DNA from 3 places in the Pseudoalteromonas sp. P1-26 genome. Region 1 is predicted to be linked to each of the others. Evidence: predicted binding sites of a transcription regulator. Region 1 holds the regulator's gene; each other region holds the start of a gene.
What was found. The regulator LexA, encoded in region 1, represses DNA repair genes until DNA is damaged. The targets are predictions, from matches to a motif close to TACTGTATNNNNATACAGTA.
Positions count from the first base shown of each region.

Region 2: a site for LexA is predicted at 1,638-1,657, ahead of ruvC (crossover junction endodeoxyribonuclease RuvC). Genes of this name have one in related genera too.
Region 3: a site for LexA is predicted at 2,467-2,486, ahead of AN394_RS02480 (YebG family protein). Genes of this name have one in related genera too.

Region 1 covers NZ_LKDX01000001.1:89,655-94,304, reverse strand. Annotated here, with positions in the region: gene AN394_RS00470 (hypothetical protein) at 1-547, opposite strand, end outside; gene AN394_RS00465 (hypothetical protein) at 706-1,086, shown strand; gene AN394_RS00460 (PaaI family thioesterase) at 1,094-1,531, opposite strand; gene lexA (transcriptional repressor LexA) at 1,693-2,310, shown strand; gene coxB (cytochrome c oxidase subunit II) at 2,748-3,890, shown strand; gene ctaD (cytochrome c oxidase subunit I) at 3,890-4,650, shown strand, end outside.
Region 2 covers NZ_LKDX01000071.1:773-5,422, forward strand. Annotated here, with positions in the region: gene ruvB (Holliday junction branch migration DNA helicase RuvB) at 1-433, opposite strand, end outside; gene ruvA (Holliday junction branch migration protein RuvA) at 441-1,061, opposite strand; gene ruvC (crossover junction endodeoxyribonuclease RuvC) at 1,063-1,587, opposite strand; gene AN394_RS20105 (ABC transporter permease) at 1,726-4,227, opposite strand; gene AN394_RS20110 (ABC transporter ATP-binding protein) at 4,217-4,650, opposite strand, start outside.
Region 3 covers NZ_LKDX01000002.1:236,366-241,015, reverse strand. Annotated here, with positions in the region: gene AN394_RS02500 (chorismate mutase) at 1-1,021, shown strand, start outside; gene dsbB (disulfide bond formation protein DsbB) at 1,151-1,669, shown strand; gene AN394_RS02490 (DUF6170 family protein) at 1,669-1,971, shown strand; gene AN394_RS02485 (helix-hairpin-helix domain-containing protein) at 2,000-2,293, opposite strand; gene AN394_RS02480 (YebG family protein) at 2,540-2,842, shown strand; gene putP (sodium/proline symporter PutP) at 2,905-4,416, opposite strand.

The sequences.
Region 1 (4,650 bases):
CGAAAATGCGCCACAGGGTGCTGCGCACAGTTATAACTTTACCGGTTTGGCTATCTAAATATAAGGTTGTTGTTAACCAATCATCGAAGCTAATTTGCCAAACATTGGCTTTGTGACCGACTTCTCTAGGCCCTTTTGTTAATAACTGCGCTTGCGTTATTTTTGCGTCAATAAGCAGGTGAGCTTGCGCATTTTCAATGATTTGCGCTTTACTCGGTGCAGGCATTTTAGCACCTGTTCTGCCATCAAAAATAAACGTACCGCTAGAGGATGTAACTTCTATAATCGGGGTATTTAAAAAATGGCTATATTTAATACCCTCGATTTGCTCGAATTGCGCTGTTATTTTATCAATTGAAGCAGGGTAGTCCGACAATAAAAATGGACTACTTAAACTGCGATTAGCCAGATGCTTACCATGCACTTTTTCAAGTGGTAATGAGCTCATCACAAGCCCACCTAAAATCCAAAAAAAGATCTGCAAAGCAAGTAAGTAGCCAAGCCATTTATGCCCTTTACGAGCATACTTAAACAGGCGTTTATTCATTATTACCCCGTTATTATTGTTATGTGAGCGCTATTTTAGGTTGTTTAGCTAGATTGCCAATGCGGCATAATGTCGCATTAACTGTATTCTAGATTTGGTATATATACAAAACTGAGTTAAAGTTTCAGTCGATATAAATAGAGGGTAAAAACGAGAGTATGTCGGAAATTCAATTTTTAAATGTAGATCTGGAGCTTGAATCAAAGCACGATATTAGTGCGCTTGTTGCTGATTTGAAGAAAAACGCCATGGTTTTACATTATGACCAAGATGAATACCGCCAACTAGCACGTATTGAAGCAACCGCAGATATCAGCTCTCCTGATAAAGCAATTAACCAGCTTTGCGAGCTTATTGAGTCTTGCTCGCGCAATGCATTAAAACAGTGGTTATCGTGCTCAAAGCGTACATTTGATATAGGCTTTGAATCAGGTAATTCGCCTAAATGCTTTAACCAACCCCTGCATGCCGATACCTTGTTACGTATCTCTGCAATTGGCGCAGGGATTGAAATTACTATTTATCCTGTCGAAAAATAGCCTGAATTTATCGCTCTACAACAGCTGCGGTCATTCTTGATACGCAGCAAAGCTCTCCTGCGGCATTGGTAATTTTAATATCCCAAACAGAAGTTCGCTTACCTAAATGCAGCGGTCTAGCAGTTGCTGTTAACGTTCCTTTGCGTGACGCTTTCATGTGGTTGGCATTAATTTCTTGGCCAACAGCATAAAACTTATTGAAATCAACCACGAAATTGGCTGCATAGCTTGCCACTGTCTCTGCTAATACAACGTTTGCTCCGCCATGGACCATGCCCATAGGGTTATGATGCTCAGGAATAGCAGGCATGGTTGCCATTAAATAATCATCGCCAATTTCAGTTACCTCAATGCCCATAGTTTTCATTAAAGTGCCTTGACCGGTAATCCCTTGTTCAAGCTCTTTGCAAAGCTCTAACGTGATTGGTTGGTGCCAAATACTCATTGTGTTTCCTTAGCCTGCTAATTAAAGCTAATACCTTATGGCATCTTTCGGTGTGGTTCAATGTTAGTTTTGTAGCAATATGATGGGGTTAATTTAAATTTGCGATTTTCAAATAACTGTATATACTCACAGTTAAATGTACTGTATGGAAAACCAGTTGTATGCGCCCATTAACTAAACGCCAATCGCAAATTTTAGAACTAATTAAAGTCTTTATTAAAGATACAGGCATGCCACCTACGCGTGCTGAAATAGCTCAAACATTGGGTTTTAAAAGTGCCAACGCTGCTGAAGAACACCTAAAAGCACTGGCAAAAAAAGGCATGATCAAAATGAAGCCTGGGGCGAGTCGCGGTATTCAGTTAATTGAAGAAGATGAGCCAGAGCAGTTAGGCTTACCTTTAATTGGCCGTGTTGCAGCTGGTGAACCTATTTTGGCTCAAGAGCATGTTGAAAGTCACTGCCAAGTTGATCCTTCATTATTTAAACCTGCTGCCGATTTCTTACTGCGTGTAAATGGTATGAGTATGAAAGACATTGGTATTATGGATGGCGATTTGCTTGCAGTACACAGAACACAAGTTGCTGAAAACGGGCAAGTAGTTGTAGCTCGAGTCGATGAAGATGTAACAGTTAAGCGTCTAGAAAAAGCGGGTCGCAAAGTACTTTTACACGCTGAGAACGAAGAGTTTTCGCCTATTGAGGTTGATCTTGAGCATGAGTCGTTCAACATCGAGGGGTTAGCGGTAGGTGTTATTCGTAACGCTGACTGGATGTAAGCGTTCCCAATTTGGTGCATCAAATTGACTCAATTTGGTGCGCCGCTGAAATTTTACTACTTAATTAGGATTTGTGAATCCTTACTCTTCATTTAAAGCCTTATATGGCGCAGTTTTCCTCTCTTTTTATATTTCGTTCTTACTCCTAAACATTAAATAACGCGCTGATTATAGTTGTTATTTCTGCACCAAAATAAACATTTATTATCATTAAAACTTGCTTATTGGTCATTTTTTAACTAATTGGTTAATACACTGTATTAACACCTAATTAATAAAAAGACACAAAAATGTGCGAGGTGTTAGTCAAGGGGTCGGTATCATAAGTGGGTCAAAATGATACGTAGTCGCTCTGAACAATAAGAAAAACGAATGGGCACCTTGTTGTATCGCCTTTTCGCTTTGCGTCTTGCAATAGCATCTAAAGGAGCCGTCACATGGGTAAACTGCGTTACGCCTTGTGGCTTATATTGTTTGCACTTCCTGAGCTTGCATTGGCAAATAGCCAATACAATATGCGTAAAGGGGTGACCGATATAAGTAATAATGTTTATGAGTTACACATGACGATATTTATTATCTGCTGTGTAATCGGCATCATCGTATTTGCGGTGATGTTTTGGGCTTTAATACACCACCGTAAATCCAAAGGGGCCAAGCCTGCCCAATTTCATGAAAGTACAAAAGTTGAAATACTTTGGACTGCCATTCCATTTGTCATCTTAATCGCCATGGCTGTGCCTGCCACAAAAACCTTAATTGCCATGGAAGATGCTTCTAAAGCCGATATCACCATTAAAGTGACTGGCTCACAATGGAAGTGGCATTACGAGTACATGGGTGAAGACATTGCTTATTACTCGATTCTATCTACTCCTAAAGATCAAATAGACAACCAAGCAGAGAAAACTGAGCATTATTTGCTTGAAGTAGATAAACCGCTAGTACTTCCTATCAATAAAAAAGTTCGCTTTTTAATGACCTCAGACGATGTAATTCATTCATGGTGGGTGCCTGATTTTGCGGTTAAAAAGGATGCAAATCCTGGGTTTATCAATGAAGCGTGGACACGTATTAACGAGCCAGGAGTATACCGTGGTCAATGTGCTGAGTTATGCGGTAAAGATCACGGCTTTATGCCTGTTGTGGTGAAAGCCTTACCTGAAGATGAATTTGCTAATTGGCTTGCAGATGCCAAGCAAGAAAAAGCCAATGCGGCCGCAGCAGATGCTGCTTTGCTTGATCAAACATTACCGAAAGAAGAGCTTATGGTCTTAGGTGAGCAAGTGTATATGGCAAGCTGTGCTGCATGTCACCAACCTACCGGTATGGGCTTACCAGGCGTTTTTCCAGCACTTAAAGGCAGCCCGATTGTATTAGGTGATGTAAAAGATCACATAGATATCGTGTTACACGGTAAGCCTGGCACAGCAATGCAAGCGTTTGATAAACAGCTTTCAATTAAGCAACTTGCTGCGGTTATTACTTATAAGCGAAACGCGTGGGGTAATGATACCGGCGATGTTATCCAACCGAGTCAAATTCAAGCCGCGATTGATGCAGCAGCGGAGGCGAACTAATGAGTAATGTTATTAACGAGCAAGCAAATGGGCATGCGCATCACGACCATCATCATCCAGCTAAAGGTTTTAAGCGCTGGCTATACACTACCAACCATAAAGACATTGGTAGTTTATACCTGATTTTTTCTCTAACTATGTTTTTAATAGGTGGAGCCATGGCAATGGTGATCCGTGCTGAACTCTTTCAGCCTGGATTACAGCTAGTCGACCCGCACTTTTTTAACCAAATGACCACAGTACATGGTTTGATTATGGTGTTTGGTGCCGTTATGCCCGCGTTCACTGGGCTTGCAAACTGGATGGTGCCTATGATGATAGGCGCACCAGACATGGCCTTACCACGTATGAATAACTGGAGCTTTTGGATATTGCCGTTCGCATTTTTAATTCTATTGGCTTCGTTACTTATGCCTGGTGGTGGTCCTGCGTTTGGTTGGACTTTTTACGCACCACTATCAACAACTTACAGCAACGATAACACTGCACTTTTTGTGTTTGCCGTACATATCATGGGTATCAGCTCAATTATGGGGGCGATTAACGTTATCGTGACTATCGTCAACTTAAGAGCGCCAGGTATGACGTGGATGAAGCTGCCGCTATTTGTTTGGACATGGTTAATCACTGCATTCTTGTTAATTGCTGTTATGCCTGTCCTAGCAGGGGCAGTCACAATGGTGTTGACCGATAAATACTTCGCAACCAGCTTTTTTGATGCAGCCGGTGGGGGCGACCCTGTGATGTTCCAGCACATTTT
Region 2 (4,650 bases), on a different contig from region 1:
CTGCGGGGCCCTCACCTATCATTATATCCAGCTGATAATCTTCCATTGCGGGATACAAAATCTCTTCGACTTGCGGGCTCAAGCGGTGTATTTCGTCAATAAACAGTACGTCGCCTTCTTCAAGGTTCGTTAAAAGTGCGGCTAAATCGCCTGCTTTTTCGAGTACTGGCCCCGACGTTGTTTTAATATTAACGTTAAGCTCGTTGGCTACAATGTTTGCAAGTGTAGTTTTACCAAGACCCGGCGGACCAAATATTAATAAATGATCCAGCGCTTCGCCACGGTGGCGAGCGGCCTCGATAAAAATCTCCATTTGTTGCTTAACATGCGGCTGGCCTGTGTAATCGGTTAACAGCTTTGGTCGTATTGCACGATCAACACTGTCTTCGTTACTTTGTTCACTCGCATCTATTAAGCGATCTGCTTCAATCATGGTTTACTCACAACATTGATTTTAGAGCTTCTTTAATTAGAATCTCAGTCGTCATATCTGGTTTGTTCACTGTTTTAACCGCTTTTTGTGCTTGCGGTAGCTTATAGCCTAATGCCACAAGTGCTGATACTGCATCATCGGCAGCATTATTTGCCACTAGGGTATCATCACTTGATGGCTCAATGACGGCATTATCGCTAAATGGTGTAAATAAGTCATTACCCCAATCTTTGAGTCTATCTTTCATTTCGAGCACTAAACGCTCAGCCGTTTTTTTACCAACACCTGGCAGTTTAACCAGTGTTGTTGCATCTTCATTGTTAACACAACTTACGAATTGCTGCGCTGACATACCCGATAAAATAGCAAGACCAAGTTTTGGCCCTACACCATTGGCTTTTAAAAGCTCTCTAAATAAAGCGCGTTCGGTTTTGTTGTTAAAGCCAAATAATAGCTGGGCATCTTCACGTACCACAAAATGGGTATAAATAACCGCTTGCTCACCCACTGCCGGTAAATCATAAAAGCAAGTCATGGGCATTTGCACTTCGTAGCCTACACCACTTACTTCAATAAGAATTTCTGGTGGCTGCTTTTCAACAAGTAAGCCATTTAATCGACCAATCATATTACTTCCTTAATCGTCCTCTTACGGTTTTGCTCGCACTGCCCGCAAGTTTTATTAAATTTTGTTCTGAGTGTGCATGACAAATAGCAATTGCTAAGGCATCTGCGGCATCGGCTTGAGGGGTACCTGGCAGCTTTAAAATGTTTTTAACCATATGCTGTACTTGAGACTTATCGGCGCCGCCATTACCTACAACGGCCTGCTTAATTTGCCTAGCTGAATATTCATAAACTGGCAGCTCTGCCATTGAAGCGCCAACAATCGCTGCTCCACGTGCTTGACCGAGTTTAAGTGCTGAGTCTGGGTTGTGTGCCATAAACACTTTTTCTATAGCAAAACTGTCTGGTGAGAATTGCTCTACTAATTGACTGATCCCTTGGTAAATCATTTTTAAGCGTACCGGAAAATCGTGATCGGCCAATTTAATGCAGCCACTACCTAAATAAGTGAATTTAGCACCTTGGTGAGCTATCACGCCGTACCCTGTTAATCGTGAACCAGGATCAATCCCTAAAATAATCGCCAACTAACTGAACCGTCTATTATCATTATTATCTGCGGTTAATAATGCCAGAGCACTGTATAAATTACCAGTAACCAATTGCAATTCATAAAAAATGCCCGCAATTGCGAGCATTTTATAGTCAACCCTAAAGAAAGACATTTACGCGAGTGAGCGTAATAAGCCTTGGGTATTTTTTCGCATTGTGCGGGCTATCATCAAATAACCTAAACATGCCACAAATAAGCCACCGACTGCAGGGCCAATCACCCAAATATGAGGGTGGAACTTACCTGCTAAATCGAACATCTGTTTTTGCACTATTAACAGAGCGATGTCACTGACAATCGCTGCGACTAAGCCTGCGGTAACGCCTAATAGTAAAAACTCATATAAGGTGGCATTTTTAATTAAGCGCCCTTTCGCACCTAAGGTTCGCAAAATAACAATCTCTTGCATACGCTCACCCAAACTTGCTTGCACTTGTGAAATAAGCACTAAAGCGCCACAGGCAACCACAATCGCTAGTACAAAGCCAATCGCTAACGATACTTGCTCTATGGTTGAGCGAATTTGTTTAATAAAGCTCTCAACATCTATCACGTTAACCGTTGGGTATTGACGCATCAACTCATTAAACTCACGTTTTTTCTCTGCTTTTACATTCACTGATGAAATATAAGTAGCAGGAAAGCTCGCTAGTACATCAGGGCTTAAAATAATAAAGAAGTTAGGTTTAAGTGTGGTCCAATTAACCTTACGTACACTGGTAATTTTTGCATCAAACGACTGCGCACCAATTAAGAAAGTAAGCGTATCGCCAATTTGTACATCAAGGCGTTCAAGCATCGACTCTTCTACCGATGCCTCGGCTACTGAGTCTTCGCTAAACCATGTACCGTCGATAAGCTCATTTTGATTAGGTAAGTCTTTACGCCAAGTTAGGTTTAACTCACGACCAATACCAGAGCGGGCTTCTTCGTCTTTCTTTTCGTTGTCTTCTTGCGATACTTCGCGGGCAACCAACTCACCATTTACGGCGTTTACACGGCCACGGACAACCGGATAGAAATCAGACGTTGGCATATCGTTTTGCGCTAAGAAGCTAGTTATAGGCTCTAACTCTTGCTCAGTAATGTTCACTAAAAATGAATTAGGGGCATTTTCAGGAAGCTGAGACTGCCAATCCGAAATCATGTCGTTCTTAAGTACAATTAAAAACAGTAATAACTTGATAGCCAAAGCAAAGCTAATTAATTGTACCGCATTCACATTGGCACGCTTTTGAATTGACGCAATCGCCAATGACCAACTATTGCCCGGACTCAAGCCAAGTTTGCGGCCACCACCAAAAATAACCTTTGATAAACCAAATAACACCGCAATTAAAAATGCCGTCGAAAGGAACAAAATTGCACTAATTTTGATGTTGTTACTAAATAACCACATCAGTAAAAACACAGTAAGCGCCGACATAGTAAGGTGCACTTTACTTACTAATAAACGGTCGCCTAAGTTACGACGCAGTACACGTAGCGGCGGAATATCAAATAAATCGAGTAGCGGTTTAATTGAAAACATAACCGCACAAATCACACCCGTGCTAATCGCAATGATCCAAGGCTTTGCCGATGCACTCGGCAATGCTGAGCCCATGGTTTGTGCCAAATAATCCGTTGCAACCGCTTGTAAACCATAACCAATCAGTAAACCGACAATCACCGACATTGAACATACAAGGCTCAAATGTAATAAATAGATCTTACGGATCATCGCGCGGCTACCGCCAAGCGTTTTCATCATAGCAACTGGGTCGTACTGACGTTCACAATAACGTTTTGCAGATACCGCAATAGCAACGGCAGCTAAAATAATGCCAAGTAAACCAGCTAGCAATAAATAGCTTTCGGCACGATTTAAACTATTAGAAATAGGTGACTGGCGGTCTTTAACACCATACCAGCGTTGGTTTTCTTTCATTTGTGGTTTTAACCACGCATAAAAGCTATCTAAGTTGTCTTTATCGCCAGCATAAAGTTGGCGGTAAAACACCCGGCTGCCCGGCTGAATTACCTCTGTAACAGCAATGTCTGCTTCATTAATTAAGATTCGCTGGCTGCTCGAAAACACATTAAACGGTGCATCTGGCTCTTCAGCTACAACATGACTAGCCGTAAACGTAGCAGCACCAAGCTCTACTTTATCGCCCACTTTAATGTTTAGCGCATAAAACACAGATTCACTTAACCACACTTCACCCCGACTTGGGATAGCAGTAGTTACTTGTGGTTGGTCAGTCAGGCTGGTTTTTACTTTTAACTCACCTTTTAACGGATAGGTATTTGATACCGCTTTAACCGAGCCAAGTTGCATTTCGTCACCGGCAAATAACATGGTGTCGAAGTAGGTTATTTTAGCGGTGCGTAAGTTTTCTTGGTTGGCTTTTTCTAAAAACTCAGCAGGTAAAGCATGGTTACTTGCTAAAACGCGATCAGCGGCAATAAAGGCACTGCTTTTTTCTTCAATACTTTGGCCAATTCGGTCGGTAACCATAGACAGTGTTAAAACAGTGAGAACAGCTAAGGCTATTGCTGCACTGATCACTGTTAATTCGCCACGCTTAAACTCACGTGAAAACAGTTTTAGTGCTAATTTAGCCCACATTCGCTTGCACTCCTTCGCTTTCTTTTACAGTTACTAACTGCCCTGCTTCAATATGTAAAATTTGCTGACACTTTTGTGCAAGCTGCTCATCATGGGTTACTAAAATGAGTGTTGTGCCGTGCTCCTTATTTAATTCAAATAATAAAGATTCAATTAACTTACCGTTTTTGCTATCTAGGTTCGCTGACGGTTCATCGGCAAATAAGATTTTCGGTGTGCCAATAAATGCACGAGCAATTGCTACACGTTGCTGCTCACCGCCAGATAATTGCGATGGGTAATGACCAACACGATGGCTTAAGCCTACCTTTTCAAGTAACTCAAGTGCTTGCTGCTTAGCGTCTTTGCTTCCTGCAAGTTCTGCCGGAAGCATTACATTTTCAAGAGCTGTTAAGCTTTGTACAAGCATGAAAGATTGAAACA
Region 3 (4,650 bases), on a different contig from region 1:
AATTCGCGATGAAGCCCGCGAACAAGCATTACTCGAAAAGCTTATTAATTATGGTAAGTCGCTAGGTCTAGATGCGTACTACATCAATAATGTGTTCCAAACTATTCTTGAAGATTCTGTTTTGAATCAACAAGCAATGCTACAAAAGAATCTAAACCCTGAAGCAATGAGCGAAAGTCATCGTGTTGCTTACTTAGGTGGTCAAGGCTCTTATAGCCAATTAGCCTGCCATAAATATTTTAGCCGTCGCCCAGGTAAGCTGATTGAGATGGGCTGTTCGAGCTTTGATCAAATCACTGGCAAAGTTGAAAGTGGCCAAGCTGATTTCGGCTTACTGCCAATTGAAAACACCAGCTCAGGTAGTATCAATGAAGTGTTCGATTTATTACAACATGCACAAGTATCAATTGTCGGTGAGGTCACTCACAGCGTTGAGCACTGTTTATTAGCAATGCCAGGTACTGAGCTTTCTCACATTAATAAAATCTTTGCTCACCCACAGCCTTTTGCTCAATGTAGCCGCTTCATTCAGGGTTTAGGTGATATTCAACATGAAACCTGTGACTCAACCTTCCATGCATTACAATCAGCGGTTGAAACTACAAACAGCGCCGCTATCGGCTCAGCACAAGCAGGTAAAAATGTAGGGTTAGAAGTCGTTAAATCAGGCCTTGCAAACCAAAGCGAAAACCATAGCCGCTTCATTGTCGTCGCGCGTAACCCGTTGCAAGTATCTAAGCAAATTCCAACAAAAACCAGTTTGATTATGGCGACCAAACAACAAGCGGGTTCATTGGCTGATGCCTTGATGATTTTTAAACAACATCAAATTAACCTAGTAAAATTGGAATCTCGCCCAGTACCTGGAAACCCATGGGAAGAGGTGTTTTATGTTGACCTTGAAGCAAACCTTGATGACTTACATGTTAAGCAAGCGCTTGAAGAGCTAAAAGAACACACCCAATACACCCGTGTATTAGGCTGCTATCAAAGTGAGTCTTTGCAAGCTGTTAGTGTGTAACAGCCAGCCTAGATATGATTAATAAAAAGGAGCCAGTCGGCTCCTTTTTCGTATAATTTCATCTTAGATACTTGCACCTACTGCCCTGTCTAAGCATAATCTTGAAAACAATTTGAAATTGGAACTTTCATGAATTGGTTAGCAGAATTAGCAACTAAAAGAACACCTTGGTTATTATTAGCCGTTATTTCACTCGCATTTGAAATCACTGCGTTATTTTTTCAATACAACATGGGCCTTGAGCCATGCATCATGTGTATATATCAACGTACTGCTGTTTTAGGCTTACTTGCAGCGGGTGTGATTGGTGCAATTAACCCACAAAATATGGTTGTTCGCTTAGTCGCATTTGCCACTTGGGGTGTCTCTGCAATTTGGGGTTACTTTATTGCCAAAGAACACATTGCAATGCAAAACAATACTGACCCTTTTGCATTTAGCTGTGCATTTGAACCTAACTTCCCAAGTTTTATGCCTTTGCATGAATGGATCCCTAGCTTCTTTGCCGCTACTGGTGATTGCGGAAATATCGATTGGCAGTTTGCTTCTATGAGTATGCCAGCATGGATGGAAGTGATTTTTGCAGCATTTTCAGTGGTATTTGTGGCTGTTTTAGTTAGCCGATTAGTGAGCAAAAAGTCGCTATAATGATTTATTTTTTTACTAGCCAAATCCCTGCTTTAAAAAGCTTTAAAGTAAGGCAACGCCAGCAAATTATTGCCCTTGCTTTGGCTCATTTAAGCCCAAGCAAAAAGATCATTTTATCAGTATGTAAGCTTGCCTTTTTAGCACCATTATTTTTAGGCTTGGCCTACTTTGAAGGCTGGATGCTTATTCCTTGGTTATTGTTAGCGGGCTTAAGTTACCCACTCATCACAACACCTATCGAAAACATGTTCGCATTAGCGCATTTAGACAAAGCTATCAATGAATTTAAACAGGGCGAATAACGCCCTGTTTAGGTGAATAGCCCGCTATTTATAATGTAATTTTCCCCTCAAGTTTAGCAAATAGCTTATCGCCAATTCCTTTTACTTCTTTTAATTGCTCTACCGACTTAAACGGACCTTGCTTTTTACGGTGCTCAACAATCGCTTTGGCTTTTGACTCTCCAATACCCGGTAATTGAGTAAGTTGATCTATGCTAGCTTTGTTTATACTGAGCTTTTGCATTTTAACTTGTGTTGCTCCGGTTGGTTTAACGGCGAATGCCGATGTAGCAGGTAGTAACGCAATGCTTGTGGCAAGTAAAATACTTGATAGTAATTTCATAATTTCCTCCATGATGTCCATCTTGGACAGGTAGTTAGCTATTACCCAACACTCACTCCATCGCTTGTGTTTAACTTTGGGTAACAATTTAAATAAAGCTAATGTCCCTATTATTGTCAAATTTGCTGAATAAAATTTTTCTCAAGTTACTTGCAAAGTAAGCCCCGAAGCATTACTGTATATAAAAACAGTAATCAAAGTGGCGGTATTACGCTGCAAATGCCACGCTTAAATGCAGGAGAAATCATGGCTGTTGTTGTTAAATATGTTGTAGAAAGAAACGGAGTCGAGCGCATGACGTTTACTACTAAGAAAGAAGCTGATGCGTATGACAAAATGCTCGACATTGCTGAGTCATTAGAACTAATGCTTGAAAAAGTTGATGTACCATTAAGCGAGCAACAAATTGAGTCACTGGCGCTTGAAATGGCAAAAGAAAAAGACCAATTTATGGCGGTACTTAAAGGTGCAAAAGACGCCCCAGCTAAGCCTAAAAAAGCAAAGTCAGACGACAACGTTGCTGATATAAAAGAAAAAGCGGCAAGCTAAACGCAAATTTAGATCATAAAAAAGGGCAACAGATGTTGCCCTTTTTTGTGTTTAATCAAAAACTACAGTGACGACTCAACTTCATCAAATAAGTCTGTAATTTCTTTTTTCGGCTCAGCAGTTGTAAGGCTAACAACAACAATAGCAATTGTTGATAAAATAAAGCCTGGGACAATCTCATAAATGATTGCACTTAATGCTTGGCCATCAATTGTAATTGGCGCGTAAATCCAAAATAGTACTGTTGCAGCACCAACAACCATACCACTAATAGCGCCTTGTAAGTTCATGCGCTTCCAGTAAAGGCTCAGTAATACGAGTGGACCAAATGCAGCACCAAAACCTGCCCATGCATTACTCACTAAATCTAAGATAGAGCTATCGCGGTCATAGGCTAAGTAAATAGCAAATAGAGCCACCAAAATAACACTAATACGACCTACTAAAACCAGCTCTTTTTGAGATGCACTACGGTTTAAGTAAATCTTATAAAAATCTTCGGTTAGTGAGCTTGAACAAACTAATAACTGTGATGAAATAGTACTCATAATCGCCGCTAAAATAGCTGCCAATAAGAAGCCAGCAATTAAAGGATGGAAGATAAGCTCAGACAACACTAGGAAAATCGTTTCTTTATCATCAATTGGCATTTGGTTTTCAAGCATATAAGCAGCACCAAATAGACCTGTTAGCACAGCACCAATAGCTGAAAGCGTCATCCACGACATACCCACACGGCGCATAGTCGGCATATCTTTCACAGAGCGCACAGACATAAAACGCACAATAATATGTGGTTGACCAAAATAACCAAGGCCCCATGCCATTGCAGAAATAATCGCTATCGTTGAACCACCTGCAAACCAATCCATCATATTAAGTGCATGAATTTCTGATTCTTTTGGTGAGCTTAATAATAAGTCATAGCGTGCATTTGCAAGTGTATCCATAACTGGCTGATCAAGCATGGTAAACGTTGCAATTGGCACAGCCAGCAACGAGATAAACATGATACAGCCTTGTACAAAGTCAGTCAGGCTCACTGCTAAGAAGCCACCAAACAAGGTATATAACACGACGACACCGGTTGTGATGTACAGACCCATTTCGTAGCTCATATTAAATGAGTTTTCGAACAACTTGCCGCCTGCAACAACACCTGACGAGGTATACAAGGTGAAGAAAACAATGATTACAATCGCAGAGATCACACGCAGAATATTTTTATTATCATCAAAGCGGTTCGCGAAGTAATCTGGAATGGTGATTGAGTCATTCGCCTTTTCTGTGTAAACACGTAAACGAGGCGCGACTAGGAAGTAGTTAGCCCAAGCACCGAGTACTAAACCTATGGCAATCCAAACCTTGCTTAAACCAAACAAATACATTGCACCCGGTAGACCCATTAGCAGCCAACCACTCATGTCTGATGCGCCAGCTGAAAGCGCAGCAACACTTGGTGATAAATTACGACCACCTAGCATATAGCCTGATACATCGTCGGTAGATTGCTTATAAGCATACAGCCCAATCCCCAGCATGACGATGAAGTACATTGCTAACGAAATTATCATTCCTGTTTCCAAATTAGCCTCCAAAAGTTGTTTAATGTTGGCTTTTAATCCGAATAATGACTCGCAAGTTATTTAATTTTAAGACATTATTGGGGTAAAAACCGATATCACCCATGACTATAACATGCTTCCCCCCTTCAACTCCAATCAAGCAGTTCAATGACAGGGTTTACAATTTCAACCTTTTCATAACAAAAATATGATATTTAATCTCAAGTTATAGAATTCAATTGC